Regions from separate parts of the Streptomyces sp. GB4-14 genome, predicted to be linked through region 4. Evidence: riboswitches for the same ligand, from Rfam matches in the RefSeq annotation. Region 4 holds a riboswitch; each other region holds the start of a gene.
What was found. A riboswitch is a leader RNA that binds a small molecule or an ion and turns the genes downstream of it on or off. The one in region 4 is predicted to bind cyclic di-AMP.
Positions count from the first base shown of each region.

Region 1: another riboswitch for cyclic di-AMP. It lies ahead of ELQ39_RS12810 (transglycosylase SLT domain-containing protein); the one in region 4 lies ahead of ELQ39_RS04500 (M23 family metallopeptidase).
Region 2: another riboswitch for cyclic di-AMP. It lies ahead of ELQ39_RS19055 (transglycosylase family protein); the one in region 4 lies ahead of ELQ39_RS04500 (M23 family metallopeptidase).
Region 3: another riboswitch for cyclic di-AMP. It lies ahead of ELQ39_RS11910 (C40 family peptidase); the one in region 4 lies ahead of ELQ39_RS04500 (M23 family metallopeptidase).

Region 1 covers NZ_RZHO01000002.1:2,567,446-2,574,880, reverse strand. Annotated here, with positions in the region: gene recQ (DNA helicase RecQ) at 1-1,619, shown strand, start outside; gene ELQ39_RS12825 (M56 family metallopeptidase) at 1,631-2,569, opposite strand; gene fahA (fumarylacetoacetase) at 2,727-3,941, opposite strand; gene ELQ39_RS12815 (HAD family hydrolase) at 4,206-5,078, shown strand; gene ELQ39_RS12810 (transglycosylase SLT domain-containing protein) at 5,042-5,518, opposite strand; cyclic di-AMP (ydaO/yuaA leader) riboswitch at 5,522-5,651, opposite strand; gene ELQ39_RS12805 (polyprenyl synthetase family protein) at 6,220-7,230, shown strand.
Region 2 covers NZ_RZHO01000002.1:3,853,593-3,861,027, reverse strand. Annotated here, with positions in the region: gene ELQ39_RS19075 (Ppx/GppA phosphatase family protein) at 1-686, opposite strand, end outside; gene ELQ39_RS19070 (DUF501 domain-containing protein) at 683-1,216, opposite strand; gene ELQ39_RS19065 (FtsB family cell division protein) at 1,245-1,721, opposite strand; gene eno (phosphopyruvate hydratase) at 1,838-3,127, opposite strand; gene ELQ39_RS19055 (transglycosylase family protein) at 3,396-4,103, opposite strand; cyclic di-AMP (ydaO/yuaA leader) riboswitch at 4,108-4,276, opposite strand; gene ELQ39_RS19050 (transglycosylase family protein) at 4,496-5,443, opposite strand; gene ELQ39_RS19045 (cytochrome P450 family protein) at 5,636-6,934, opposite strand; gene ELQ39_RS19040 (nucleoside triphosphate pyrophosphohydrolase) at 7,239-7,435, opposite strand, start outside.
Region 3 covers NZ_RZHO01000002.1:2,385,861-2,393,295, reverse strand. Annotated here, with positions in the region: gene ELQ39_RS11920 (C40 family peptidase) at 1-139, opposite strand, end outside; gene ELQ39_RS11915 (hypothetical protein) at 504-857, shown strand; gene ELQ39_RS11910 (C40 family peptidase) at 961-2,133, opposite strand; cyclic di-AMP (ydaO/yuaA leader) riboswitch at 2,141-2,309, opposite strand; gene pcrA (DNA helicase PcrA) at 2,552-5,032, shown strand; gene ELQ39_RS11900 (peptidoglycan DD-metalloendopeptidase family protein) at 5,106-6,641, opposite strand; gene ELQ39_RS11895 (esterase/lipase family protein) at 6,962-7,435, opposite strand, start outside.
Region 4 covers NZ_RZHO01000002.1:707,844-715,278, forward strand. Annotated here, with positions in the region: gene ELQ39_RS04485 (DUF4241 domain-containing protein) at 1-754, opposite strand, end outside; partial or broken gene ELQ39_RS04490 (MBL fold metallo-hydrolase) at 836-1,935, opposite strand; gene ELQ39_RS04495 (SGNH/GDSL hydrolase family protein) at 2,170-2,955, opposite strand; gene ELQ39_RS04500 (M23 family metallopeptidase) at 3,192-4,118, opposite strand; cyclic di-AMP (ydaO/yuaA leader) riboswitch at 4,123-4,287, opposite strand; gene ELQ39_RS04505 (tyrosine-protein phosphatase) at 4,810-5,607, shown strand; gene ELQ39_RS04510 (DUF6126 family protein) at 5,647-5,775, opposite strand; gene ELQ39_RS04515 (helix-turn-helix domain-containing protein) at 5,772-6,395, opposite strand; gene ELQ39_RS04520 (aspartate aminotransferase family protein) at 6,468-7,435, opposite strand, start outside.

The sequences.
Region 1 (7,435 bases), 1.9 Mb from region 4:
CGGAGTTCCTCGCCGGCGAGCTCGACCTGCTGTACCTGGCGCCGGAGCGGCTGCGCCTGGACAGCAGCCTCGACCTCCTCTCCCGCGGCAAGATCTCCGTGTTCGCCATCGACGAGGCGCACTGCGTCTCCCAGTGGGGACACGACTTCCGGCCCGACTACCTCACCCTGTCCGTGCTGGGGGAGCGGTGGCCGGACGTGCCCCGCATCGCCCTCACCGCGACCGCCACGGACGCCACGCACCGGGAGATCACCGAGCGGCTGGGCATGCCGGACGCCCGGCACTTCGTGGCCAGCTTCGACCGGCCCAACATCCAGTACCGGATCGTGCCGAAGGCCGACCCGCGCAAGCAGCTCCTCGCCTTCCTGCGCGAGGAGCACGCCGGGGACGCGGGCATCGTCTACTGCCTCTCGCGCAACTCGGTGGAGAAGACCGCCGAGTTCCTCTCGAAGAACGGCATCGAGGCCGTTCCGTACCACGCGGGGCTCGACGCGGGGACGCGCCAGGCGCACCAGGCGCGGTTCCTGCGCGAGGAGGGCCTGGTCGTGGTGGCGACCATCGCCTTCGGCATGGGCATCGACAAGCCGGACGTCCGCTTCGTCGCCCACCTCGACCTGCCCAAGTCGGTCGAGGGCTACTACCAGGAGACGGGCCGCGCGGGCCGCGACGGCCTGCCGTCCACGGCCTGGATGGCGTACGGGCTGAGCGACGTCGTCCAGCAGCGCAAGCTGATCCAGTCCGGCGAGGGCGACGAGGCGTTCCGGCGGCGGGCGGGCCGGCACCTGGACGCGATGCTCGCCCTGTGCGAGACCGTGCACTGCCGCCGCGGCCGGCTCCTCGCCTACTTCGGGCAGGAGCCGTCCGGGGAGAACTGCGGCAACTGCGACACCTGCCTCACCCCGCCGGAGACCTGGGACGGCACGGTGGCGGCGCAGAAGGTGCTGTCCACGGTGGTGCGGCTGCAGCGGGAGCGGGGGCAGAAGTTCGGCGCGGTGCAGATCGTGGACATCCTGCTGGGCCGCCGCACCGCCAAGGTGATCCAGTTCGACCACGATCAGCTCTCCGTGTTCGGCATCGGTGAGGAGCTGAGCGAGGCCCAGTGGCGGGGCGTGATCCGCCAGTTGCTCGCCCAGGGGCTGCTCGCCGTCGAGGGCGACTACGGCACGCTGGTGCTCACCGAGGCCAGCGGGTCGGTGCTGCGGCGCGAGCGTGAGGTGCCGCTGCGCAAGGAGCCCGAGAAGCCGGCCACGTCCCGTTCGGGCGGCGGGGCGGGCCGCGACCGCAAGGCGAAGGCGGCGGCGGAGCTGCCGGAGGCGCTCCAGCCGGCGTTCGAGGCGCTCCGCGCCTGGCGCGCCGAGACGGCCAAGGAGCAGGGTGTCCCGGCGTACGTGATCTTCCACGACGCGACGCTGCGGGAGATCGTCACGGTGTGGCCCACCTCGGTGGAGCAGCTCGGCGGGATCAGCGGCGTGGGCGAGAAGAAGCGGGCGACGTACGGGGAAGGGGTCGTGGAGGTGCTGGCGGGTATGTCGGCGCCGGGGGAGGCCGCTCCCGGCGCGGCAGGTGAAGCCCAGGCGCCCGAGGACGACTGGCCCGACGAGGAACCCGACTGGACCTGAGACCGGACTGGTTACGGCAGCGCCGTCAGCCCCGGTGCGAACGTGATCAGCAGCGGGACCAGCGGCACCAGCGCCGCCGCCGCCGTCGTCAGGGCGCGGTGCCGGCGGTCCAGGCGGGGCGGCGGCTCCAGGAGCCGGTCGACGCGCTCGCCGAGCAGGCGGTGGCTGGAGGAGCAGGACAGCACGCCCCGGTGCTGGTTCAGCTCGATCAGCGCCAGCGCGGTGGTCAGGTGGCCGCAGCGCCGGGAGGCCGTGTCGTCGGCGGACAGCTCCACCAGCCGGTGCGTCTGCTCGCAGAAGTGGGCGAACAGCGGCACACGCGGGAAACCGGCCGCCAGCGCAGCCGACAGATGCAGCAGCCAGTCGTGGCGGGCCCGGGCGTGACCGCGCTCGTGCGTGAGGACCGCGTCGAGCTGATGGTCCGTGAGCCGCTGCAGCGCGCCGGTCGTGACGATCAGCTGGGGCGGGCTGCCCGGCATCCACCAGGCGTCCGGGTACTCCTCCTCCAGCACCAGCAGCGGCCCGCGTCCCTCGGGGAGTCCCGCCGGGAGGTCGGGCGCGCGGTCCCGCAGGTGTGCGCGGGCGCCGGCGCGACGGCGGCGGGCCTCGACCAGTTCACGGGCGAGCATCGCCGTGGTCCAGGCGGCGCCGCAGGCCAGCAGCACGGTGAGGACGGTCGTCCACGGCGAGGCGTGCGACAGGTCGTAGGCGGCGGTCACGGCGGGCGGCGCCGGGGCGAACAACTGCGCGCGCACGGTGCCGAAGACGGCGGCGGCGCCCAGCGCCAGGGCGGTCAGACAGCACAGCAGCACGGTGGCGACCAGGCACTGCCACACCCACAGGGCGACGACCGGCTCCCGTTCCGGCCACTTCGCCCGGGTCAGCAGGCGGGGGACGGGCACGGCGGCGGTCACGGCGACCACGCTCAGCAGGAGCAGGCAGTACGTCATGCCACGGGCTCCGGATCCTGTCGGAAGAAGCGGCTCGGGGGCGTGCGGTGGTGCGATGCGCGCGGCACGGAGAACGAACGCACCGCCCGACGCCAAGTATGACGGCGAAGGGCGGTGCGAGTCAGCGTGGTTGTGCGCCTCGGTAGGGCCGGAGGGGTCAGGACGCGGGGACCACCCGTCCCGTCACCTCGCCGAGCCCCACCCGTACCCCGTCCGGTCCCGGCGCCCAGGCGGAGAGTGTCACCACGTCGCCGTCCTCGAGGAACGTCCGCTTGCCGTCGGGGAGTTCGAGCGGGTCGCGGCCGTTCCAGGTCAGCTCCAGCAGGGAACCGCGCTCCCGCTCGGCGGGGCCGCTGACCGTGCCGGAGCCGTAGAGGTCGCCGGTGCGCAGGGAGGCGCCGTTCACCGTCATGTGGGCGAGCTGCTGGGCGGCCGTCCAGTACATGGTGGAGAAGGGGCACTCGGAGACGGTGTGACCGTTGATCGTCACGGTGATGCGCAGGTCGTAGCCGCCGGGCTCCTCGCCGGAGTCGTCGAGGTACGGCAGCAGGCCGTGGGTGCGCGCGGGCGGGGCGACGCGGGCCTCGTCCAGGGCGTCCAGCGGGGTGATCCACGCCGACACCGAGGTGGCGAAGGACTTGCCGAGGAACGGGCCGAGGGGCACGTACTCCCAGGCCTGGATGTCGCGGGCGGACCAGTCGTTGAGCAGGCACAGGCCGAAGACGTGGTCGCGGTAGGCGTTCAGCGGCACGGGCCGGCCCTGCTCGGAGGGGACGCCGACGACGAAGCCGACCTCGGCCTCGATGTCCAGCCGCACCGACGGGCCGAAGACCGGGGCGGGGTCGGCGGGCGCCTTGCGCTGCCCGGAGGGGCGCACCACGTCGGTGCCGGACACCACGACGGTGCCGGAGCGGCCGTGGTAACCGATCGGCAGGTGCTTCCAGTTGGGGGTCAGGGAGTCGGCGGCGTCGGGGCGGAACATCTGCCCGACGTTCCGCGCGTGGTGCTCCGAGGCGTAGAAGTCGACGTAGTCCGCGACCTCGAACGGCAGATGGAGGGTCACCTCGGACAGCGGGTGGAAGAAGGGCTCGACGGTCTCCCGGTGCGCCGGGACGGTCACCCACGCGGTGAGCGCGCGGCGCACGTCCGACCAGGCCGTACGGCCCGCCGCCAGCAGCGGGTTGAGGGTGGGGCGCGCGAGCAGGGAGGCGTAGGGGGAGCCCAGGGCGTGTGCCGCCGCGCCGGCGTCGAGGACGTGGTCGCCCAGCCGGACGCCCACGGTGCGCTCCGTCGAACCGGGGAGCGAGAAGACGCCGTACGGCAGGTTGTGCGGGCCGAAGGGGTCGCCCTCGGGGACATCGAAGGGGGGCATCGGGTGCTGCCTCGCTTTCGTGTGCGCGGGTGGGCCACGTGTCCGTGGCCGTGCCACACGTTACGGGGTCGTGTCCCGGCGGGCTCCTGATATGAGGGACGACTCCCGGTGCCGGGGTCCGGCGGAGCGCACCGTGTTCCGGTCAAAAGGGAAAACAGTTCTCAACCGGTCGCGATGCGGCGGCACAAGAAGGCAAATCGCACCCAATGCGAGGGCATACGGGCGCGGTGAATCGGACGGTCCTCTTGTCCGTATTCTCTGATCATGGCCGCACCCACCGATTGTTCTCTCATCGCCACCGACCTGGACGGGACGCTGCTGCGCGGTGACGACACCCTCTCCGACCGCTCCCTCGCCGCCCTCGCCGGGGCCGAGCGGGCCGGTGCCCGGCACCTGGTGGTGACGGGCCGGCCGGCCCCCAGGGTGCGGTCGCTGCTCGACGACCTCGGCTGCACGGGGCTCGCGGTGTGCGGACAGGGCGCCCAGGTGTACGACGCCGCCGCGCGGCGGATGCTGTGGTCGGTCCGGCTGGACCGGGAACTGGCGGAGACCGCGCTCGGCAAGATCGAGGCCGAGGTGGGGGAGGTGTACGCCGCGGTCGACCAGGACGGGGTCGACGGGCTGACGCTGATCGAGCCGGGCTACCGGATGCCGCACCCGACGCTGCCGTCGGTGCGGGTGGAGCGGCGCGACGACCTGTGGGCGCGGCCGATCAGCAAGGTGCTGCTGCGCCACCCGGAGCTGACGGACGACGCGCTGGCGGTGGCGGCGCGGTCCGTGATCGGCTCGCTGGCCACGGTCACCATGTCGGGGCCTGGCACGGTGGAGCTCCAGCCGTGCGGGGTCACCAAGGCGACCGGTCTTGCGCTGGCCGCCGAGCATCTGGGGCTGCGCCCCGAGGACACGGTGGCCTTCGGGGACATGCCGAACGACGTCCCCATGTTCCGGTGGGCGGGCCACGGCGTCGCGATGGCCAACGCGCACCCCGAGCTGAAGGCGGTGGCCGACGAGGTCACCCTGTCGAACGAGGACGACGGCGTGGCCGTCGTCCTCGAGCGACTGTTCGGGCAGACGGCCGGGCTCGGCCGTCAGAGGTCGGCTCAGTACGCGCCGAAGACGTTGTCGATCGAGCCGTAGCGGTCGGCGGCGTAGTTGCAGGCCGCGGCGATGTTGGCGACCGGGTCGAACGGGTCGAAGGCGGTGCCGGGCACGTGGTACGCCTGGAAGGTCGGGTCGATGACCTGGAGCAGGCCCTTCGACGGGGTGCCCTTCGCGGCGTTGGAGTCCCACAGGTTGATGGCGGCCGGGTTGCCGGACGACTCCCGCATGATGTTGCGGTGGATGGAGTCGTAGGAGCCGGGGATGCCGTTCTGCGCCATGACGTCCAGCGCCTCGCGGATCCAGCCGTCGAGGTTGTCCGGGTACACGGTCGTGGAGGCGGCGGTCGTGGCCTGGGCCGAGGGGGCCGCGGAGGCGCTGGTGGCGCCGAACAGCGGCAGCGCGACCACGGCGACGCCGGTGCCGGCGACGGCGAGGGTGCGGACGAGACGGCGGCGCGACGAAGCGATGACGGGCATGTCTGGGTTCCTCTCCTACGCCTGCGAGGTGAGCTGTCGGGTTCGGGCGGGAGAGTGCCCGGCCGTGCCCCTGCGGGCATGGCTTCACCCCGAGCCGTCCCGGCGCGGTGTACCGGTACGGCGACTTACCTGGGTCCCCCGCTCCTGCCGTGCGTGAGTTGGTCGTCGGGTGTGATGCGGGTGGCGGCAGGACTCGGCGTCCACCCGGCAGGCCCGGAACGTATGCGAGGGCACATGTCGGGAACAAGTGCGACGATCACGCAAGGCACCGTTTGATCTTGAGATGGGCGGTTTTGCGTGCTTGATCCTTTGCGGTCGCCAAGCGTCAACTCCGTTGCGTGGAGCGGGGTGACGGGCGTGTGCGAGGGTGTCCCGAGGGCAGCCCGGCGCGTGACCCACTTCACGGGACGGCGACCGTGAGCGCATTCGCGACCAAGAGGAATTCGCCCACCAATGGCGGCAAATCGGACTCAGGGGTGGGGCAGGATGGTTCACGGGTCGCCGTGTCCGGGAAGGCGAGGTATGTCCGTTGTTATCAGCCGATCAAAAACACTCCGCTTCTGATCCCGTATCGCCCTGCTTGTGACCCCGGGCCCTGGCGGTGATCGAAACCTGACCGGATACGCTGACTCGAGTGGTGGCAGCGACCTATCGACAAACCGTGTAACCGCCAGCAGACACCAGCAGACAGGAGACCCCTCGTGACCGTCGTCGGGCCGTTCGGGCTGAGCGTGCGGGACCAGGCTCTGGAAGCCGATGTCCAGGCCGGATTGACGGCTGTCGAGGAAGGGCTGCTCGAAGCCACCAAGAGCGAGGTGCCGTTCATCACGGAGGCCGCCCAGCACCTGGTGCGGGCCGGCGGCAAGCGGTTCCGTCCGCTGCTCGTCATGCTCGCCGCCCGGTTCGGCGACCCCTACGCGCCCGGCATCGTGCCGTCGGCCGTCGTGGTGGAGCTCACCCACCTGGCCACGCTGTACCACGACGACGTGATGGACGAGGCCGAGGTGCGGCGTGGGGTCGCGAGCGCGAACGCCCGCTGGGGCAACTCGGTCGCCGTGCTCACCGGCGACTTCCTCTTCGCCCGCGCCTCCCACATCCTGGCCGACCTCGGCCCCGAGGCCGTGCGGGTGCAGGCCGAGGCGTTCGAGCGACTGGTCACCGGCCAGATCCTGGAGACCGCGGGCCCGCAGGACGGCCGCGACCCGGTCGACCACTACCTGGACGTCCTCGGCGGCAAGACCGGCTCCCTGGTCGCCGTCTCCTGCCGGTTCGGCGCGATGATGTCCGGCGCGGACGACACCGTCGTCGACGTCCTCACCCAGTACGGCGAGCGGCTCGGCGTCGCCTTCCAGCTCGCCGACGACGTCCTCGACATCGCCTCCGACTCCCACGAGTCCGGCAAGACTCCCGGCACCGACCTGCGCGAGGGCATCGCCACCCTCCCCGTGCTGCGGCTGCGCGAGCGGGCGGCACGGCTCGGCCTCGCCGAGGATCTCGCCCTGTGCGAGCTGCTCGACTCCGACCTCACCGACGACGCCCGGCACGCCGAGGCGCTGCGCCTGCTGCGCGCCCACCCCGCGCTCGGCCAGGCCCGCCGGGACACCGTGCGCTACGCCGAGGAGGCGCGCGCCGCCCTCGCCCCGCTGCCCGACGGCCCCGCCAAGTCGGCGCTCGTCGAGCTGTGCGACGCCGTGGTGCACCGGGCCGGCTGACGCTCCGGCAGCCGTCCCCGTACGCCTCCAGGACCCGGGCGACCCCTACGGGGCGGGTGAGGCGCCGTCCTCCCGTGTCATACCGCAGCAGTACGCACAGGTGAGCCCGCGGTCTGACGATTCCGTCCCGCCGTTCTGGTCAGATGGAACACGACGGACAACACCACTTCTCACCGGTTCGGGTGAGAATGGCGGCCCGGGCCGA
Region 2 (7,435 bases), 3.1 Mb from region 4:
GCGATCGCCGACACGGTGGTGACGGACCCCGCCAGGCCCACCAGCGTCCGCGCCTCGCGCAGCGGCACCGCCTCCTCCGCCCGGTCTAGGGCGGCCTCGATGTCGGCGCGCATCGCGGCGATCTGCTCCTCGGTGGGCGGGTCCGTCACGGCCCCGTCCCGCACCAGGTGACGCTCGGTCATCCGGACGCAGCCGACGTCCACGGAGCGGGCGGCGCGCACCTGGTCGTCGCCGACGACGAACTCGGTGGAGCCGCCGCCGATGTCCACCACGAGGAACGGCCGGCGCAGGTCGTCCCGCCCGGTCAGCTCCTTGGTGGCGCCGGTGAAGGAGAACTCCGCCTCCTGGTCGCCGGTGATCACCTCGGGCTCCACGCCCAGGATGTCCACCACCCCGCGCACGAAGTCGTCGCGGTTCTCGGCGTCGCGGGAGGCCGAGGTGGCGACGAAGCGCAGGTGCTCCGAGGCGCCGTGCTTCTCGATGATCTCCGCGTACTCGCGGCAGGCGGCGAAGGTGCGCTCCAGCGCCTCCGGGGCCAGTCGGCCGGTGCGGTCGACGCCCTGGCCGAGCCGCACGATGGTCATCCGCCGGTCCAGGTCGGTGAGTTCGCCGGTCGCCGGGTCGGCGTCGGCGACCAGCAGGCGGATGGAGTTCGTACCGCAGTCGATCGCGGCGACCCGGGTCACTGGGCGCCTCCCTCGGCCGCGGGCGTCACGCAGGGGCCCTTGGCCCACCACTCCGGCAGCATCGCCAGCGCCTCGTCGCCGAGCGGGTTGACGCCCGGCCCGGCGGCCAGCGAGTGCGCGACGAGGACGTGCAGGCACTTCACCCGGTCCGGCATGCCGCCGGCGCTGGGGAAGTTCTTCAGCTCCTCGATCTCGTCGCGGCGCCGGATGTAGTCCTCGTGCGCGGCGCGGTAGGCCGCCGCCAGCTCCGGGTCGGCGGCCAGCCGCTCGGTCATCTCCTTCATCACGCCGTTCGCCTCCAGCGTGCCGATCGCGGAGTTCGCCCGCGGGCACGTCAGGTAGTACAGCGTCGGGAAGGGCGTGCCGTCGGGCAGCCGCGGCGCGGTCTCCACGACGTCCGGCTGCCCGCAGGGACAGCGGTGCGCGATGGCGCGCAGCCCGCGCGGGGGCCGGCCGAGCTGCTGCTTGAAGGCCTCGACGTCCGCGTCGGTGGGCTCGGTACGCGGGGTCGTGGGCGGAGGGGTGTCCATACGTGTCTTTCTGCGGTGTTCCGTCGGGTCACTGGGCGGCGGCGTCGGCCTTGTCGACGCCGTCCCAGACGTTGGCGTACCAGGGACGGTCGGCGGCCCGGAGGTCGCCGCGCGTGGTGTCGGCGCCGGCCGGGTCGACGACGATGTAGCCGGTCTCCCCCGGCATGACGTAGTGCAGGCGCCTGCGGATCTCCTGCTCGGCGTAGGCGTCGTCCTGCCAGCGGGCCTTGAGGTCGCGCAGCCGTTCGACCCGGCGGCGGGTCTCGTCCTGCTCCTTCTGCAGGTCGGCGATCTCCGCGCGCTGGGAGACGTACTGCCGCATCGGGTAGGCGAGGGCCACGACCAGGGAGCAGAGGACCAGGGCGAGCAGGGCCGCGCGGCCGGTCAGCCGTGAGCGGCGGGCCTGCCGCTTGGTCTGCGAGCGGTAGACCCGGGCCGCGGTCTGCTCACCGATCAGCCGGATCCTGGTCGCGGTGGAGAAACGGTCCCGGTCCTTCACCGCCATGTTCCCGCCTCTCGTTCGGTCTCATACACGCGTACGTCCCCGCACACGGTACGGGACCGGGTACGGGGACGTACGTACGACGCTTCCTGCGGGGGCGAGGTCAGCCCCTGCTGTGCCTACTGGTTCGCAGCGCGGAACCGGGGGAAGGCGCTGCGGCCGGCGTACACCGCGGCGTCGTCGAGGATCTCCTCGATGCGCAGCAGCTGGTTGTACTTGGCGACGCGCTCGGAGCGGGCCGGGGCGCCGGTCTTGATCTGGCCGCAGTTGGTGGCGACGGCGAGGTCGGCGATGGTGACGTCCTCGGTCTCGCCGGAGCGGTGGGACATCATGCACTTGAAGCCGTTGCGCTGGGCCAGCTCGACGGCGTCCAGGGTCTCGGTGAGCGAGCCGATCTGGTTCACCTTCACCAGCAGGGCGTTGGCGGCGCCCTCCTCGATGCCGCGGGCCAGGCGCTCCGGGTTGGTGACGAACAGGTCGTCGCCGACGAGCTGGACCTTGTCGCCGAGCTTGTCGGTGATGGTCTTCCAGCCCTCCCAGTCGTCCTCGAACAGCGGGTCCTCGATGGACACGAGCGGGTACGCGTCGACGAGCTCCGCGTAGTACTCGGTCATCTCGGCCGCCGAGCGCTCCTTGCCCTCGAAGGTGTAGACGCCGTCCTTGTAGAACTCGGAGGCGGCCACGTCGAGGGCGAGGGCGATCTGCTCGCCGGGGGTGTAACCGGCTTCCTTGATGGCCTCGAGGATGAGGTCGAGGGCCTCGCGGTTGGAGCCGAGGTTCGGGGCGAAGCCGCCCTCGTCGCCCAGACCGGTGGCCAGGCCCTTGCCCTTCAGCACCTTCTTGAGGGTGTGGTAGACCTCGGCGCCCCAGCGCAGGGCCTCGGAGAAGGACTCCGCGCCGATCGGGGCGATCATGAACTCCTGGATGTCCACGTTGGAGTCGGCGTGCGAGCCGCCGTTCAGGATGTTCATCATCGGCACCGGCAGCAGGTGCGCGTTCGGGCCGCCCAGGTAGCGGAACAGCGGCAGGTCGCTGGCCTCGGAGGCGGCGTGCGCGACGGCGAGCGAGACGCCGAGGATGGCGTTGGCGCCGAGCGAGCCCTTGTTGTCGGTGGCGTCCAGGTCGAACATCGCCTGGTCGATCAGGCGCTGCTCGGTGGCGTCGTAGCCGACGAGCTCCGGGCCGATCTGCTCGATGACGGCCAGGACGGCCTTCTCGACGCCCTTGCCCAGGTAACGGCCGGCGTCGCCGTCACGGAGTTCGATGGCCTCGAAGGCGCCGGTGGAGGCGCCGGACGGGACGGCGGCACGACCCGTGCTGCCGTCGTCGAGGCCGACCTCGACCTCGACCGTGGGGTTGCCTCGGGAGTCCAGGATTTCCCGGGCTACGACGACGTCGATGGACGGCACGAGCATCTCCTTCTTGGGATGTGACGCGGGTGAGCGGGGCCGCGGGGGCCCTGCGGGTCCGAGCCTAACCGGCTCCGGGCGATCGGCCATCTCGCCGCCCGCCTCATGGACAGAACCGAGAATAGATTGTTTCCGGACGGAACAAAGCCGGTTCGGGAAACCGTGACCGGAACGCGTCCGGACATGACCCCGCCCCGGTGCGTACGGGGGAAGAAACGCACCGGGGCGGGGAGCCCGTGGGGACGGGGAGGGACCTGGCGGTCGCTGCTTACTTGAGGTGCAGCTGCTGGCCCGGGTAGATGAGATCGGCGTCGTCGACGATGTCGTCGTTCAGCTCGAACAGCTTCGCCCAGCCGCCCTTGACCTCGTGCTCCGCGGCGATGGAGCTGAGGGTGTCACCCTTGACGACCTTGTACTCGCCGTCGCCCTTCTCGACCTTCTTGCCGGTCGGGGTGGTCACGGTCTTCTTCTCGGCCTTCTGCTCGGCCGGGGCGGCCGGGGCGGCCTGGCGCTCGGCGGAGCGGGAGGCCTTCTGCTCGCTCTCACGCGACTCGGTCGAGCCGGACTCCTGCGAGGAGCCCTCGGCGGAGCCGCCGTCGTAGGAGGCGTTGGACAGGCCGGTGCCGCAGACCGGCCAGGCGCCCTTGCCCTGGCCCGCGAGGACCTTCTCGGCGATCTCGATCTGCTGGGCCTTGGAGGCCTGGTCGGCGGTGGCGGCGTACTGCGTGCCGCCGTACGCGGCCCAGGTGGAGGCGGAGAACTGCAGACCGCCGTAGTAACCGTTGCCGGTGTTGATGGACCAGTTGCCGCCGGACTCGCACTGGGCGACGGCGTCCCACTCGGACGCGGTGGCCGCGGAGGCGGTGCCGGACGCCATCAGCGGGCCGGCGACGGCGGCGCCGGCGACACCGGCGATGGCGATGGCGCGAGTGGCCTTGGACGGACGACGGTGCTTGCCCTTGCCGGAAAACAGCATGGATGGATCCCCTCACCGACGCCTACGAGGTGAGCTGTCGGGTTCGGGCCGGTTGAGTTGCCCGGCCACGTCCCTCCCGGGACGCGGCTTCACCCCGAGCCGTACCGGACGTCAACCGTCCGGTCGCGGCACTTACCTGGGTCCCCCGCTCCTGCCTACGGCGCATGACGCGACGACTGTTCCCGTGCTGCCACTGGCAGGATTCGGCGTGGCGGCAGCCGGGGCCCGCGGTGGCGAGCGGTCACGACCGTAAGCACGTGATCGACGGAATTTCAAAGATGATCAGGGCCTCTGAGACCTATCTCTCACAGTCCTTATTACGGACATTCAGCCCTTATCGCTCCGTCAACTGCCGCCGTCCGCAGGCGTCTTCGACCGCCCGTTTCCTACCGCTATTCGGCGGTCTCGGCGTCCACCAGGAGCCGCTGGCCAGGCAGGATGAGGTCCGGGTCGTCGCCGATGACCTGCTGGTTCTCCACGTAGAGCGCCGTCCATCCGCCGGTCAGGGCAAGGGAGTCGGCGATGGAGGCCAGGCTGTCGCCGTTCTGGACGGTGTAGCGGTCGTCGGCGATGCCGGCGGGCGTGTCCACGGAGGGCGAGGCGTGCCGGCCGGACGACGGGGTCCCGGCGTCGGCGGTCGCGTCCTCCTGCGCGCTGGGACCGCGGTGACGGCCCGAGCCGCTGTCCTCGGACCCGGTGACGGCCGAAGAACCGGTACTCTGCCCCGACTTGTCCGACTCGTCACCTTCGGGGGTGGCGGAGGCGGAGGCGGACGGGGAGGCGGAGGCGCCGGCGTCCGCGCCACTCTTGACCTCACCGGACGAACCGGACGTGGCCGACGGAGAGGGGGAAGCGGACGAATCACCGGATTCCGGCGAACCGGACGGTGTGCCGGTGCCGCCGGTCCCGGAGTCGTCCCGGTCCGTACCGTCCGGCACGCCCGGGTCGACGTTCGGGGACGCGGTGTCCTGGTTCAGACCCGTGAGCAGGCCGCAGGCGCGCCACTTGCCGACCCCCTGGTCGGCGAGGATCCTCTCGGCCACGGTGATCTGCTGGTTGCGGCTGGCCTCGTCGGCGCTGGGCGCGAACTCCAGGCCGCCGTAGTTCTCCCAGTCGTCCTGGGTCAACTGCAGGCCGCCGTAGTAGCCGTTGCCGGTGTTCTGGCTCCAGGAGCCGCCGCTCTCGCACTCCGCGACCCGGTCCCAGGTCTCACCGTCCGCCGCGCTGGCGGCGCCCGCCCCGAGGAGCGGGATCGCGATCGCGGAGCCGGTCACCCCGGCGGCGACGAGCAGAGCCGGAGCCTGGCGGGGGCGACGGTGTCGGCCGTTCCCGGAGAGCATGCGGAAGCCTTTCACTCGGCAGCAAGGACCGGCACGGGCGAGCAAAACCTTGCGGCGCGCCGTACTTGATGGGTGAACGTATAGGCAGTCGATCACTTGTCACAAGTTCATGCCGTGCAGATCACATGGAGATCACAGAGTTGAGCATGTCTCAGGTTTCCGCGCGTCGGCCCCCGGGCACGGACAGGAAGGTCAGGTGTGTCCTGAACTCCGCCCTGAACGCGGAGGGGAGAATTCCACCGGAAGCGTGCGGAGTCCCCGCATGATGAGGCCGCCGCGCCAGCGCAGTTCGGCCGGATCCGCGGCGAGCCGGAGGTCCGGAAGGCGCGTCAGAAGCGTGGCGAGCGCGGTCTGCCCCTCCAGGCGCGCGAGCGGGGCGCCCAGGCAGTAGTGGATGCCGTGCCCGTACCCCAGGTGCTGGTTGTCGCGGCGGCCCAGGTCCAGGGTGTCCGGGTCGGTGAACCGCTCCGGGTCCCGGTCGGCCGCGGCCAGCACGACGAGCACCGGGTCGCCGGTCTCGATCCGCTGCCCGCCGATGACGACCGGTTCCGTGGCGAACCGCCAGGTCGCCAGCTCCACCGGGCCGTCGTAGCGGAGCAGTTCCTCCACCCCGGTCGCCAGCAGCCCGCGGTCCCCCTCGGCCAGCGCCCGCTGCAGACGCTCCCGCTGCCCGGGGTGCGTGAGCAGGGCGTAGGTGCCGTTGCCGATCAGGTTGACCGTCGTCTCGAAGCCGGCGAAGAGGAGGATGAACGCCATCGCGGCGGCCTCGTTCTCCGTGAGGTGCTCGCCGTGGTCGGAGGCGCGGATCAGACCGGAGATGAGGTCCTCGCCGGGGGCGGGCTCGGCGGGCAGCGCCTGACGCTTGCGGTGGATCAGCTCGGCGAGGTAGGCGCGCATCTTCTTCACCGACCGCGCCACCCCGCCGCGCGGGCCGCCGCCGTGACGGATCATCATGCCCGCCCAGTCCCGGAAGTCGTCCTGGTCCTCGCGCGGGACGCCGAGCAGGTCGCAGATGGCGTAGATGGGGAGGGGGAAGGCGAAGTCGTGGATGAGATCGGCGGTGCCGCCGCCGTTCGTCGTGAAACGGTCGATGAGGTCGTCCGTGAGTTCCTGCACGCGGGGGGCGAACTCGGCCACGCGGCGCGGGGTGAACGCCTTGCTGACCAGGCGGCGGAGGCGGGTGTGGTCCGGGGGGTCGATGTTCAGCAGGTGCGTCATGAGGTCGGCCTGCCGCTCGCCCGGGATGCCGGTCTTGCCCTTCGCGTGCGCGGGCTCGTCGTGGTGCGCGGGGTTCTTCGACAGACGGTTGTCGGCGAGGGTCTGACGGGCGTCGGCGTAACGGGTGACCAGCCAGGCGTCGACGCCGCTGGGCAGCTTCGTCTTGTGCACGGGGGCGTGCTCGCGGAGCCAGGCGTAGGCGGGGTAGGGGTTGGCCGCGAACTCCCATGTGAACAGGTCGGGGGCCGGGGAGGGGGGTGACTGGTCACGCATGGGGTGACCCTAACGGGCCGGGGATTCGGGGCCGCGGGCCCGTGCGGGTGGGTGGGGGCTGGGCGCGCAGTTCCCCGCGCCCCTGGAAGGGGGTGGCTCGCACCGCGAGTATGTGCGGGTCCGCGGGACTTGCTCGCGCCGTTCCCCGCGCCCCTTCAGGCCCTGACGGGCCTGGCATCGGGCCGGCGGGCCCGTGCGGGTGAGTGAGGGCTGGGCGCGCAGTTCCCCGCGCCCCTTCAGGCCCTGAGGGGCGCGGGGAACTGCGCGAACGGGGGTTCGGGGGCGGGGCCCCCGTGGTGGTGGGTCAGCCGCCCCCGGTCTTTTCCGTCGCGCGGATCGCGTCCCGGTACACCCGGGCGGCAGCCCGAAGAGCCGCTTCCGCGTCCACCCCCTCCGCCTCCGCCCGCGCGGCCAGCGCCAGCAGCTCGTAGCCGATCCCCTCCCCGGAGGGGAGAGGAACGGACAGGCCCGCCGAGCGGGCCCGCGACGCCAGCTTGGTGG
Region 3 (7,435 bases), 1.7 Mb from region 4:
GTGGCGTCGGCCGCGGAGCCGCGTGTCCCGCTCCGTCGAAGCCGGCCGCGGCGGCCGCTCCCGCGAGGACCACGGTGGCGGCCGCACGGGCCGTGGTGCCGCCCACCGTGTGCTGCCGTGACCTGCGGTGCGCTGCCACCCTCGAAGCCGTCCTTCCCACCGACGCCCGCCGTGGCCGGACGACTGCCCGGCGGTCCGGCGGCGGGGTGACAGGGGAGCCGTCCGCCGCCGGACCCTTTCCTCGGCGGAGGTGTCCGGCCGCCGCTCCTGGCCCGAGCGGCGATGCGGAGCCGGTCACCTGGGGCAGGACGCTAGGCCCGGCCGCGCGGAGCGGGACACGGGTTGTGCGGAACTGTTGCCCACGGACCGCCGGGTGACCGTAAGTGACCGTAGTGCCGCACACCGCGGCTCGCTCTCACTCAGGGTGATGACCGATGTGGTGAAGGCGGGAAGGATGAGGGCGGCGGAATGCTATGGGACGCCCCTGGCTAGGCTCCGGCCTCATGGACGTACTCATCCACATCTTCGTCGGTCTGCACATCATCGGCATCGCGTCGCTGCTCGGCGGTTTCCTCACCCAGATGAAGGCGATGGGCGCGGGCACCGCCCGCTTCGTCCCCGCGATGCTGCACGGCGCGCTGACGATGCTGGTCACCGGCGTGATCCTGGTGGGTCTCAACCAGGCCCAGGACCACTCCGTGGACAACATCAAGATCGGCGTGAAGCTGGCGCTGCTGATCGTGATCCTCGGCCTGGTCTACGTGAAGCGGGACGAGGAGAAGGTGGACAAGGGCGTCTTCGGCCTGGTCGGTCTGCTGACCGTGGCGAACATCTTCATCGCGGTCCTCTGGACCTGAGCCCCCGCCCCGGAACGCCGGGCCCCCGCCGTCGACGCGAGACCGCCGGCCGAGCCGTCACAGGGCCGGCCGGCGGTTTCGTGTCCGCGCGTCGAGGGGTCCGTCAGGCCGGGCGGACGATGCTGTGGATCGCGGAGTCGCCGTCGTAGTAGACCGACTCCTCGCGGACGTACGTGCCCGGCTTCGGGGCGTGGATCATCATGCCGTTGCCGATGTAGATGCCCACGTGGGTGACGTCGTCGTAGAAGAAGACGAGGTCACCGGGTTGGGCCTGGGACACCGGGACGGTGGTGCCCGCGTTCACCTGGTCGTACGTGGTGCGCGGCAGGGAGACGCCGGCGGCCTTCCAGGCGGCCTGGGTCAGCCCCGAGCAGTCGTAGGAGCCGGGGCCGGTCGCGCCCCAGACGTACGGCTTGCCGATCTGCGCGCGGGCGAAGGCGAGGGCCTTCTCGGCCTTGGTGCCGTACGACGAGGCGGCCGGCGGGGTCCCGGTCGAGCCCGTGGACCCGGCCTCGGAGCCCTCCGAGGCGCCGCCGCCCTGCTGCGCGGCCTCCTCGCGGGCCTGCTCCTGCTCCGCCTGCTGCCGGGCCAGCTCCGCGGCCTTGCGGGCGGCCTCCTCCTGCTTGCGCCTCTCGATCGCGGCGAGCCGCGCCTTCTCCTCGGCGGTCAGCTTCGACAGGAGTTCGCGCGCGTCGGCGAGCTTCTTCTGGACGGTGGCCTTGGCCGTCTTCAGGTCGCCCTGCGTCTCGGTGAGCGTGCGGAGGCTCTCGGTGGCCTCCTGCCGCTTCTTCATGGTCTCGGTCTGCCGGGTGACGTAGTCGTCCACCGCCGCCTTCTGGCGGCCGGTCATCCGGTCCAGCACCTGACGCTGGTCGAAGATGTCCTGCGGGGTCTCCGCGAGCAGGAACGTCGCGGTGTCGGGCAGGCCCGCGCCGGTGCGGTACTGGGCGGCCGCGTACGAGCCCAGCTCGGCCCGTGCCTCGTTCAGCTTCTGCGTGCGCTGCGCCACGTCGTCGAGGAGGGTGTCGACGCGCTTGCGCTGCTTGGTGGTCTGCTCCTTGGCCGCGTTGTACTTCTCGGTCGCCGACTCGGCCTGGCGGTAGAGGTCGCCGACCTTCTTCTCGACCTCCTCCAGGCTCGGCCGGTCCTCGCCCGGAGCGGCGTCGGCGGTCTGGGAGAGCAGGGCCACGGAGGTGAGCGCGGCCGTGGCGAGGGCCGGGGTGCGTATGCCTGCCACGCGCGTGCCCGGGGTGCGCGACTTGCGGTGCGACGCCAAGGGAGGCGACTCCTTCCAGTGCTCCGCCTACCGGGTTAGCTGTCGGGTTCGGGCGAGTGGCTGGAAGGGTTGCCCTACGGCCTGCTCCGAAGAGTGGGCCGATTCACCCCAGGTCTCGGTGGGTCCCCGGATCCGGCTGCCACGGCGGACAGTGACGGACTCGGCGGGGGCCGCACGGTCCGGCGAGGTTCGCCGGCGGGGGACGAGCGGCCCGGACCGCACGGTAGCCAACTGGTGTGGCCCTTGTGAAGGTTGATGGGTGATATGCCCGATACATTTTCGTGACCTTCCCGTGGATGTCACGCAGGGTGAGTCGGTGACCGTGGAGGGTGCCCGCCCCGGCGCCCCCGGGAAGGGCCGGGGGATGTTTCCGGGGCGGCCCCGGGTTGTCGGTGGAGCGCCCTAGACTCGGAGAGCGATGAGCAGCCTCTTTGACGACAGCTTCCTGGCGGACCTCCAGGCCCAGCGCGGCCCGGCGGACGAGCCCCCGCCGCCGCCCGAGGACGAGCACGCCCCGGAGCCCCTGCCGGACGACCTGTTCGGCGGGAAGTTCGACGTGCCCCCGGAGCGGGACTCCTACTACCGGGACGGCGCCCCCCGCCCGGTGATCGACTCCGCCGCGCTGCTGGAGGGGCTGAACGACAACCAGCGCGCCGCGGTCGTGCACTCCGGCTCCCCCCTGCTCATCGTCGCGGGAGCCGGGTCCGGCAAGACCCGCGTGCTCACCCATCGCATCGCCTACCTGCTCGCCGAGCGGGACGTCCACCCGGGCCAGATCCTCGCGATCACCTTCACCAACAAGGCCGCGGGCGAGATGAAGGAGCGCGTCGAACAGCTCGTCGGCCCCCGGGCGAACGCGATGTGGGTCATGACCTTCCACAGCGCGTGCGTCCGCATCCTGCGCCGCGAGTCCAAGAAGCTCGGCTTCACCTCGTCCTTCTCGATCTACGACGCCGCCGACTCCAAGCGCCTGATGGCCCTCGTCTGCCGCGACCTGGACCTCGACCCCAAGCGCTTCCCGCCGAAGTCCTTCAGCGCCAAGATCAGCAACCTGAAGAACGAGCTGATCGACGAGGAGGACTTCGCCGCGCAGGCCACGGACGGGTTCGAGAAGACCCTCGCCCAGGCCTACGCGCTGTACCAGTCGCGCCTGCGCGAGGCGAACGCGCTGGACTTCGACGACCTGATCATGACGACGGTCAATCTGCTCCGCGCCTTCCCCGACGTCGCCGAGCACTACCGCCGCCGCTTCCGGCACGTCCTGGTCGACGAGTACCAGGACACCAACCACGCCCAGTACGCCCTGGTGCGCGAGCTGGTCGGGGGCGCCTCGGAGCACCCCGTCGACGTCCCGCCGGAGGCCGAGGTGCCGCCCGCCGAGCTGTGCGTGGTGGGTGACGCCGACCAGTCCATCTATGCCTTCCGCGGCGCGACGATCCGCAACATCCTCCAGTTCGAGGAGGACTACCCGGACGCGACGACGATCCTGCTGGAGCAGAACTACCGCTCCACGCAGACGATCCTGTCCGCCGCCAACGCCGTCATCGAGCGCAACGAGTCCCGCCGCCCGAAGAACCTGTGGACCAACGCCGGCACCGGCGCGCTCATCACCGGCTACGTCGCCGACACGGAGCACGACGAGGCGCAGTTCGTCGCCGACGAGATAGACCGCCTCACGGACGCGGGCGAGGCCAAGGCCGGCGACGTCGCCGTCTTCTACCGCACCAACGCACAGTCCCGTGTCTTCGAGGAGATCTTCATCCGCGTCGGCCTGCCGTACAAGGTCGTCGGCGGCGTCCGCTTCTACGAGCGCAAGGAGGTCCGGGACGTTCTGGCCTACCTGCGGGTGCTGGCCAACCCGGAGGACTCGGTGCCGCTGCGCCGCATCCTCAACGTCCCCAAGCGCGGCATCGGCGACCGCGCCGAGGCCATGATCGACGCGCTCGCCCAGCGGGAGAAGATCAGCTTCCCGCAGGCGCTGCGCCGCGTCGACGAGGCGTACGGCATGGCCGCCCGGTCGGCGAACGCGGTCAAGCGGTTCAACACGCTGATGGAGGACCTCCGTACGGTCGTCGAGTCGGGGGCGGGGCCGGCGACGGTCCTCGAAGCCATCCTCGAACGCACCGGCTACCTCGCCGAGTTGCAGGCGTCCACCGATCCGCAGGACGAGACCCGCATCGAGAACCTGCAGGAACTCGCGGCCGTCGCCCTGGAGTTCGAGCAGGAGCGCGGCGAGGGCGAGACCGGCACGCTGGCAGACTTCCTCGAGCAGGTCGCCCTGGTCGCCGACTCCGACCAGATCCCCGACGAGGAGGACGGCGACGGCGTCATCACGCTGATGACCCTCCACACCGCCAAGGGTCTGGAGTTCCCGGTCGTCTTCCTCACCGGCATGGAGGACGGCGTCTTCCCGCACATGCGCGCCCTCGGCCAGACCAAGGAGCTGGAGGAGGAGCGCCGCCTGGCGTACGTCGGCATCACGCGCGCCCGCGAGCGGCTCTACCTCACGCGGTCGGTGATGCGCAGCGCCTGGGGCCAGCCGTCGTACAACCCGCCCTCGCGGTTCCTGGAGGAAATCCCGGCCACGCACCTGGAGTGGAAGCGGACCGGGGGGAGCGCGCCGATGTCCTCCGGGCCGGCGTCCGGGGTGGCGGCGTCGCTGTCGTCGACCCGCTCCCGCTCGTCCGCGTCGGGCGCGTCCGGCTTCGCCACCCGGCGTACTTCGGAGAAGCCCGTGGTGTCGCTGGCGGTCGGGGACCGGGTCACGCACGACCAGTTCGGCCTGGGCACGGTCGTCGCGGTGAAGGGCACGGGGGCGAACGCCGAGGCGACGATCGACTTCGGCGACGAGAAGCCCAAGCGCCTGCTGCTGCGGTACGCGCCGGTGGAGAAGCTCTAGACGTACATGCGGGGGCCCGTCGTGGGCCGGGGTTCGCTCCGGTGCCGCGACGGGCACCGGAGCTCGGGCCGGCCTACGTGGGTTCCAGGCCGTGGCTGCGGAACCAGGCGAGGGGGTCGATCGACGAGCCGCCGCCGGGGCGGACCTCGAAGTGAAGGTGCGGGCCGGTCGAGTTGCCGGAGTTCCCGGAGAACGCGATCTGGTCGCCGGCCTTGACGGTCGCGCCGGAGGGTACCTGGTAACTGGAGAGGTGGCAGTACCACGTCTCCGTGCCGTCCATCGCCGTCACGATCAGCATGTTGCCGTAGGCGGAGTTGTACTGCGTGCGCACCGTGCCGTCGGTCGCCGCCAGCACGGGCGTGCCGTACGAGACGGGGAAGTCGATGCCGGTGTGGAGGGACATCCAGTTGATGCCGGACTGGCCGTAGTAGGCGCTGAGTCCGTGCTGGGCCACCGGGAGCGCGAACTTCGGGCGGAGCCGCTCCTTGCGGGCCGCCTCCTCGGCCGCCCGCCTGCGCTCGAGCTCCTGCTGGGCCTTGAGGTCGATGCGGCCCTGGGCGCGGCTGGCCCGGTCGGCGAAGTCGTCGGCGCCGGCGGCGAGGCTCTCGAGCTGGGTGTCCAGCTTGACGTTGGCGGCGGACGGCTGGACCGGCTGGGCGTCCGCGGCGGTCGTCCGCGCCTCCTGGCCGCCCTCCTCGGACAGATCGCCCACCGAGGCGGCCGCGATGCCGGCGACCCCCATCACACACGCCGAGGGCACGGCCACGGTCAGCAGCGCGGAGCGCTTGGGCGGGGTGCGGCGGCGGGAGCGGGACCCGGAGCGGGAGGCGGCGCGCGGTGCGGGGGCGACCTCCTCCTGCTCGTCGAGGAGGGAGACGGCGGGCAGTTCGCCGGTGTCGGCCGGTTCACCGGCGCCGGGTTCGTCCGGACCGGGCTCCCCGCGGTAGTCGTCCTCCGCGTACGGCTGGTCGGGCGCGTCCTGCTGGTAGGACTCCTGGGAGAAGTTCTCCTGGCCGAAGTCCTGTTGTGCCGCGAAGTCCTCGTGTGCCGCGAAGTTCTCCTGCTCGTACGGCTCTCCGCCGTACTGCGCGTCCGGCGCGGGCGTCCCGCCGCCGTCGGAGTTCCACTCGGTGGCGTCGTAGACGCCGCTGTCGAAGGTCTGCGTGCCCCAGTCCCACTGCTGGGTCGGGTCCGCGGGCTGCTCGGCCTGGTCGGGCTGGAGCCACGCGTTCGCGTCCCACTGGCCGGTCTCGGGGGATCCGCCCTGCTGGGGAATCACCGCCATCGGCTGCCGGCCGGTGGTCCAGGCGGTCGCGTCATGGCCGCCGGTGTCGTACGCGGCCTGCTGGAAGGCGTAGGCGTCGTAGTGCCCGGTGTCCTGCGCGCCGGCCGTCCACTGACCGGTGGTCCAGGTGGCCTGCGCGGGGTCCTCGCCCGGCATGCTCCCGAAGAGGGGGTCGGCGGCGAAGGTGCCGGCGGCGTGCTCGCCGGTGCCGTAGTAGGTGGCGTCGTAGCCGCCGTAGGAGGTGACGTCCCCGTACGGGACCCCCTGGCTGCCGTACGACGCGTAGGGCGCCGAGGCGGCATCGGAGGCCGGAGCCGGGGTCATGGTCCCCGACGGGTGACGGTCGTTCACCAACTTCTCTTTCGCCTCGACAACAGGGGCTGCCAGAGCAGTGCGGCGACTGTACCCGGCGGTATGCGGGCGCGACAATCTTCCCCAGGTTTCGCGCCCGCAGGAAACGGGCATTCGGTCGGGTTTCGGCGGTCGGCGGACGCGGTCTTGGCCCTGTGTTCGACTTGTGTTCGAAATTGTGACGCGTGGGCGCGGGCAAGTCGGCCGCCCCTGACCGATGTTGTTCGCTTCTGGACGGGAGGGATCACTAAGTGCGGGCGGAGGGGTGCGGGCGTGTCGTGCGCCCCCGCGCCTCAGGCCACCGTGAGCCCGTTCGCCCGTCCGCCGGACGGTTCACCCGGATGCGCCGTGTCCAGCGCCTCCCGGATGCCCGTCGCCACCGCCGGGTGCACCGGCAGCGCCAGGTGCCCCACGCCGCTCACCCGCACATTGACCGCCTTCAGGTCCGGGTGCTCGACGCACGCGTTCTCCAGCGGATCCATGATGTGGTCGAGGTCGCTCCAGAACGCCACGAAGTGCGTACGGCACCCGGGGGCGGGCCGGGCCAGCTCCTCCAGCACCGGCGAACCGGGACGCATCTGCCGCACGATCGGATGGGCGTTGGCCAGCGGCGCCACCCGCGTGCCGGAGTGCGGGGTGCCGAGCGTGACCAGCGTCCGCACCCTCCGGTCACCGCCCAGCCGCTGCACGTAGTACCGCGCGATCAGCCCGCCCAGGCTGTGCCCCACCACGTCCACCCGCTCGCTGCCCGTGCGCTCGCAGACCTG
Region 4 (7,435 bases):
GCAGCGCCGGGTCCTCGTCGGGGCGGAGGACCATCTCCCATGTGCGGGGCGGGGCGTCCAGGAAGGTCACCTTGGCCGCGGCGACCCTCACCTCATGGGTTCCGCGCAGGAGCGACAGCGTGACCGGATATTCGCCCGGCGGTACGGCGACGGTCCGTGGTTCGGTGACCCAGCCGGGGTCCGAGACCACCAGCTGTCCTGACGTGATCCGCACCGCACCGGCGTCGCCGAGCTCGAGGGTGGCCGGACCGTCCGGGGTGTCGCGCGGGCCCGGCACGAACAGCCGCTCGACGCAGGTGGGGCGCAGCGGTCCCGCTCCCTCGTCCACGGACACGTCGTTCAGGACCACGGTCGGGGCGGGCTCGTGGCCCTGCTGGGCGAGGAACGGAGCGAACACCTGCCAGTCGCCGAACTCCGGCGCGGGGCAGGAGAGGACCTCGACGGCCGCGGTCTCCTGGTCGCCCTCGGTCAACCGGGTGTTCCGGTGAGCCAGCAGCATCCCCGTGCCGTACGGCTTGAAATCGATCATCTGCGCGCGGCGGAACGCGTCGTCGAACAGGTAAACACGCCACATTCCGCGCGGCCATCGCTCGACCATGGCCAGCGGTCGCTCCCGCGAGGAGAGCAGCACCGCGTACGACATCCCGGCGGCATGTCGGCGGGACGCGAGCGCGCTCGGTATCGGGTCAGGGTGGGTCGGCCCCTCATGGGAGCCCCACATGTCGCCGTACGAGACGTCAAGACTGTCGATCATCACAGCCGACAGTCTGGCAGCGGGGTGTGACATCAGGCCCGTGCCGTGGGGCGTCGCCCCTGCTCGTCCCCGCTCGACGGGTCAGCGGTCGCCCGCGAGGTCGAGGTCGCCGCTGGGGGTCTCCTCGCTCCGCGACGGGCCGCCGGTGTTCCACACGCGCGGGACGGGCCGGGTGAGCGGACGCCACCAGGGTTCGGTGGGCAGTTCCCCGCCCGGCTCGAAGGGCGCGCCGGGACGGGGGAAGGCGACGGCCTGGCCCGCCGCCCCCGCGGCGTCCGTCATCCACTCACCCGGCTCCGCCCACGCGTGCGGGGCGAGGTTGAAGGTGCCCCAGTGGATGGGCATCAGCACGCCGTCGGGCCTCCCGCCCTGCAGGTCGAGGTGGGAGCGGACGCCTTCCTCGGGGGTCATGTGGATGTCCGGCCAGAACTCGGAGTAGGCGCCGACCTGGATCATCGTCGCGTCGAACGGGCCGTGGGCGGCGCCGATGTCGCGGAAGCCCTCGAAGTAGCCGGTGTCGCCGCTGTGGTAGATGCGGTGCCGCTCGCCGGCGACCACCCAGGAGGCCCACAGGGTGTGCTGGGTGTTGCGCAGGCCCCGCCCGCAGAAGTGGCGGGCCGGGGTCGCGGTCAGGGTGAGTCGGCCGACCCGCGTCGTCTCCTGCCAGTCCAGCTCGCGCAGCCGGTCCGCGGAGACGCCCCAGCGCTCCAGATGGGCGCCCACGCCGAGGGGCACGGCGAACACGGTGTCCGTGCCGGCCAGCTCCTTGATCGTCGGCATGTCCAGGTGGTCGTAGTGGTCGTGGGAGATCACCACGACGTCCACCGGGCCGAGCGCGGCCAGCGGCAGCGGCACGGGGTGCAGCCGCTTCGGGCCGGCGAAGGGGAACGGCGAGCAGCGCTCACCCCATACGGGGTCGAAGAGCACCCGCTGTCCGTCGATCTCCGCGAGCACGCTGGAGTGGCCCATGAGCGGGAGTCCTTGTCCAGGAACTGCTTGGCCATGTCCCGGCCCGACCCGGAGGGACGCATACGGGCCGGCCCGCCCGGGTTCTGGAACACGCCGTTCGCGAAGTGCGGGGACCTGCGGATCCGCGCCATGCGCTCACCGGCCGGCTCCGCGCCGAAGGCCGGCGGCCGCAGGGCACTGAGCCCCGCCCGGGGGGCGGAAGAAGCGGCCACGGTACCTCCAGATGGAATCGATCGGAGTTTCCATTATGTGCGGTGGCTCCGTCGGCGGGGGCGGTTGTGGAAACCGCCCCCGCCCACCCGGCCCGCGCGCCGAACCACTCAAGGGCCAAGACGCGCGAGCACCGCGCCCCGAACGGGCGCGGGGAACTGCGTGACCAGCCACGCACCCGTCCGCACACGCCCCGCGCCCGGCCGTCCCGCCTCCTGGCATCACGCCTCCTGGCGTCACGCCACCTTCGCGATCCTCGAGCGGATGTCCGCCGGGGACAGCGTCCCCTTCGCCGTGACGTGGTCGCCCGAGGACTCGCCTCGGAGGCGGCGGCCGATCCACGGGACCAGGTACTCGCGGGCCCAGTGGACGTCGTCCCGGCGGACCTCAAGGGTGCCGCGCGGCGGGAGAGGGGGCCACGGCTGCTCCGGGTCGGCCGGGACCCTGAGACCGAGGGCGAGGCCCGCGCGCAGTGCGACGCGGGTGTGGCCCTCGGGCGACAGGTGCAGCCGGTCGGCGTCCCACGCCCTGCGGTCCTGCACGCTGCGCAGCGACCACAGGTCGAGCACCGGGCAGCCGTACCGGTCGGCGACGGCCCTGACGTGCCCGTTGTACGTGGCGATCTTGCCGCGCAGATGCTTGAGCAGCGGGACGCCCCGGGTGTCGAACCCGGTGGTCACCAGGACCGTGCCGGCCACCGCCGCGAGCTGGGCGACCGCCTTCTCGAATCGCTCGGCCACCTCGTCCGGGTCGGTGCCCGGGCGCAGGATGTCGTTGCCGCCCGCGCAGAAGGAGACCAGGTCGGGGGCGAGTTCGACGGCCCGGGGCACCTGGTCGGCCACGATCTGGTCCAGCAGCTTGCCGCGTACGGCGAGATTGACGTACCGGAAGTCGCCCTCGGGCCTGCGGTCGGCGAGCAGAACGGCGAGCCGGTCGGCCCAGCCGACGAACGCCCCGTCGGGGCCGGGGTCGCCGACGCCCTCGGTGAAGCTGTCCCCCACCGCCACGTACGACCCGATCACTGTTGCCTTGTCACTCTTCGAATCGTCTGCCACAGCCGGACATGATTCACCTTCGGATGTGACCTACGCGACCGTAGGCGGGGGTTGACGCGCGGTGAGATAAGCCACTTCAAGGTTTGGCCAAGCCAGGAATAGGTACGGCCCGGGCCCGCCACCGGCCCGGACACGCCGAAGGCCGGCCCCGTGGATCGGGGTCGGCCTTCGGCGCGCGTGTCAGGAAGGGTGCCGCTCGGGGGTCAGATGGAGACGCCCTTGCCGCGGAGGTACGAGATCGGGTCCACGTCCGAGCCGTAGTCAGGGCTGGTCCGGATCTCGAAGTGCAGGTGCGGGCCGGTCACGTTGCCGGTCGCACCGGAGAGACCGACCTGCTGGCCGGCGCTCACCGTCTGGCCCGCCGAGACGGACAGCGAGGACAGGTGGGCGTACTGGGCGTAGTGGCCGTCGTTCAGCTTGATGACTACCTGGTTGCCGTACGCGCCGCCCCAGCCGGCGGAGACGACGGTGCCGGCGCCGACGGCCTTCAGGGAGGTGCCGGTCGGGACGCTGAAGTCCACACCGGTGTGGTAACCGCTGGACCACATGCTGCCGGCCACCTTGTAGGCGGTGCCGATGCCGCCGCCGGGCACCGGGGAGGTGAAGCCGGAGGCGGAAGCGGTCTGCGCGGACGCCTCGTTGGAGGAGGACTCCTCGGCGGTCTTCTGCGCGGGCTGCTCGGCCGGCTTCTCGGCCTTGGGCGCGGCGGGCTTGGCGGCCTGCGGCGAAGTGGACTGCTCCGGCGCGCTCTTGGCGGCGGCCTTGCCGTCGATGGAGAGCTTCAGACCCGGGTGGATGAGCGACGGGTCGTCACCGACGGCCTCGCGGTTGTCCGCGTAGAGCTGCTTCCAGCCACCGTCGACGTGCTCGGTCTCGGCGATCTTGGCGAGGTAGTCGCCGGCCTTCACGGTGTACGTGCGGGCCTCGTCGCCCTTTTCGGCCTTGGCCTGCTGGCCGGTCACGGAGAGCGACTGGACCGAGGTCCCGGGGGCGGACTGCGGCGTCGCGGCGTGCGCGCCGGTGGCGCCGAGGAACGGCAGGGCGAGAGCGGCGCCACCGGTTCCGGCGACGGCGATGGTGCGGGTGAAAAGCTGAGCCTTGGTACGGCGGTGCTTACCCTTCGCGGGCATGACGAATTCCTCTCCGGCGCCTACGAGGTGAGCTGTCGGGTGCGGACTGGAGATGTCCGGCCGCGTTGCTGCGCGGCTTAACCCCAAGCCTGTTTCCGGGGCCCGGAACAGGCAGTTGTACCTGTGGGTCCCCCGCTCCTGCCGTACGTCGGGTCAGTGTGTGCGGGCTCCGGGCGGCGGCAGGATTAGGCGTTCCGTCCGGATCGGTTGGGAACGTAAGCGACCTCGACGCGGCGAAACAAGCGCGGGTTCCCGGAAACCCCCTTTCGCCGTGATCGAAAGGGGGAAATGACGTCACCGTGCGTCGATCCCGTGGGCGACTCGCTCGCGAATTCCCTTGCCGCGGAGGGGGATTACGTGAACATGGCGACAGCATACGGTCACCGATATGACGATGCTCACGCGCCCCCTCCTCAATTCCCTTTCTACCGGGGCACGTTATATTCAATCACCCTAACCGGACAGTTCGCCTCAATTTCGTCAAATTCGGATGCCACAGCCGACACATTCGCGACATCCTGATCTTGTCGAAGGCAGCCTCTCGCTCACTCCCCACAATTGAACAAAACACGACACACTCCAACACTTCACCGGGCGGCCGACAACTCATTGCCCCAGGCAGGCATGTCGTATCGTCGAGTGGTGCCCGTCGACGAGCCGCGGCGACGGCGCGGAGTGGGAGGAGCCGTCCGTGACGCAGGAGATCCCGTCGACCGAGCCTCAGCTGACCGGGGTGCGCAACTTCCGCGACGTGGGCGGGCTGCCCACGGTGGACGGCCGGCGGGTGCGGCACGGGGTGCTGTTCCGCAGCGGTCACCTCGCCCACGCCACCGAGGAGGACGCCGCGTTCCTGGCCTCGCTCGGTCTGCACACCGTGTTCGACTTCCGCAACGCGGCCGACCAGAAGCTGGAGGGTCCGGACGTCGAGCTGCCGGGCGTGCGCAACGTCAACCTGCCGCTCAGCGACCCGGCCGACGGCGCGGAGTTCTGGAAGATGGTGCGCGACGGCGACCTGGACCAGCTGCGCGCGATCCTCGCCGACGGCCAGGGCGCCGACCGCATGATCACCTCGTACCGCATGATCATCAAGGAGCGCACCTCCGAGCACTCCCAGGTGCTGCGCGCGCTGGCCGAGGACAGCGTCCCCGCGCTGATGCACTGTGCGGCCGGCAAGGACCGCGCGGGCCTCTCGGTGGCGGTGACGCTGCTCGCCGTGGGCGTGGAGCGCGACGCGATCGTCGAGGACTACCTCAAGTCCAACGCCAAGCACCGCCGCTACAAGGTGCGGCGCAGCGGCAGCTCCCCCGACGCCTACTCCCCCGAGGTGATGGAGCTGCTCAGTCCGCTCTTCGACGCGCGTGAGGAGTATCTGGCGGCCGCCTTCGACACGGTCGAGGAGACCTGGGGCGGCGTGGACGCCTACCTGGAGCAGGGGCTCGGGCTCACCCCGGCCCACCGGGAGCGGCTGCGCGAGCGCCTGCTCGACTGACTCCCGCCCCGCCGCCCCCTTTTCGCCGCCCCGCGGCCGCTACTTCTTCGGCGCGATCTCGAAGAGGAAGTAGATGAAGGCCGCGAAGAGGTGTCCGACCACGATGTAGACGAACAGCCGGATCCACAGGGCCCGGGGGAACTTCTCCTCCATGTCCTTACCGCTCACGGGGTCTCTCCAGGGGTCGGGCCCAGGCACAGGGTGGCCGTGGGACTCTGCAACAGGGTGTGCACGAACAGCAGCTCGACCCCGTCGGGGTCCTGAGCGGCGATGCGGTGCGGGGTGAGCGAGTCGAAGTGGGCGCTGTCGCCCGGGGACAGCCGGTGCAGGGTGTCCCCGAGACGCAGCCGCAGCCGTCCCTTGAGGACGTACAGCCACTCCTCGCCGGGGTGGACGCGCACGATGTCGCCCTGGGAGCCGTGCGGCACCTGGACCCGCAGCGCCTGCATGCCGCGTCCGGCGGCTCCGGCCTGCCAGTACGTCCAGCCGCCGGCCGCGGTGGGTTCCATGTCGGCGGCGCGCACCACGGCGTCCCGGTCGACGGCCGCCTCCCCGAGGAGCTCGGAGACGGTCGTACCGTAGATCCGGGCGAGGGAGAGCAGCATCGGCAGCGAGGGCTGCCGCTGACCGGTCTCCAGCCGGGAGAGGTGGGCGGGCGACAGTCCCGCCTGCCGGGAGGCGGCCTCCAGTGTCAGGGAGGCCCGCCGGCGCAGGGCGCGCAGCTGGGGAGCGACCGCGGGAAGCGCCTCGGCAGGCTCGTCCCGCGGGTCGGTCTCGGAGGAGCTCATGCCTCCATTGAGCACCGAGGATTGCCTCTGGGGCAATTTCCTTGCCCCAGAGGCAAATCCTGTCGGACCCGGTCAGCGGTTGGCGACCGCCTGCTTCACCAGGGTCCTGCCGAAGTCCCAGATGAGTCCGCCCTCGTGCGCGTCGTCCATCACCGCGGTGAAGGCGTCCACGAACCGGTTCACGTCCCCCTCGTCGATGATCAGCGGAGGAATCAGCTTGATCACCTCCAGGTGATCGCCGGAGACCTGGGTGAGGACACGGTGCCGCTGGAGCAGCGGCACCACCACCATCTGCGCGAAGAGTCCCTTGCGGGCCGCCTGGAGCACGGCCCAGCGCGAGCGCAGCTTCAGCGAGCGGGGCCGGCCGAACTCGATGCCGATCATCAGGCCCCGGCCGCGGACGTCGGCGAGCAGCTCGTAGCGGTCGGTCAGGGCGGCCAGCCGGGTCCGCAGGAGGTCCCCGACGGCGCGCACGTGCGCCACGATCTGCTCGTCCTCCATGACCGACAGCACCGCGAGGCCCGCCGCCATGGCCTGCGCGTTCGAGCCGAAGCTGGCGGAGTGCACCAGCACCCGGTCCATCGACGAGAAGACCTTCTTGAAGATCCAGTCCTTGCCGAGCGTGGCCCCCACCGGCACGTACCCGCCGGACAGCGCCTTGGCCACGCACACCAGGTCCGGCTCCACGCCCTCCTCGTGCTGGTAGGCGTAGAAGTCGCCGGTGCGGCCCAGCCCGGTCTGCACCTCGTCGGCGATCAGCAGCGCCTTGTGGCGGTGCAGCAGGTCCTGCGCCGCCCGCAGATAGCCGGGCGGGGCCTCGTGCACGCCCTTGCCCTGGATCGGCTCCACGATCAGCGCCGCCACGTCGCCCTTGCGCAGCTCCCGCTCCAGCGCGTCCAGGTCCCCGAGCGGCACGGCGGTGTCGGGCAGCAGCGGGGCGAACCCGTCCCGGAAGCCGGACTCGCCGTTGACGGACAGGGCGCCGGTGGTCAGCCCGTGGAAGGCGTGCTCGCAGTAGAGCACCCTGGGCCGGCCGGTCG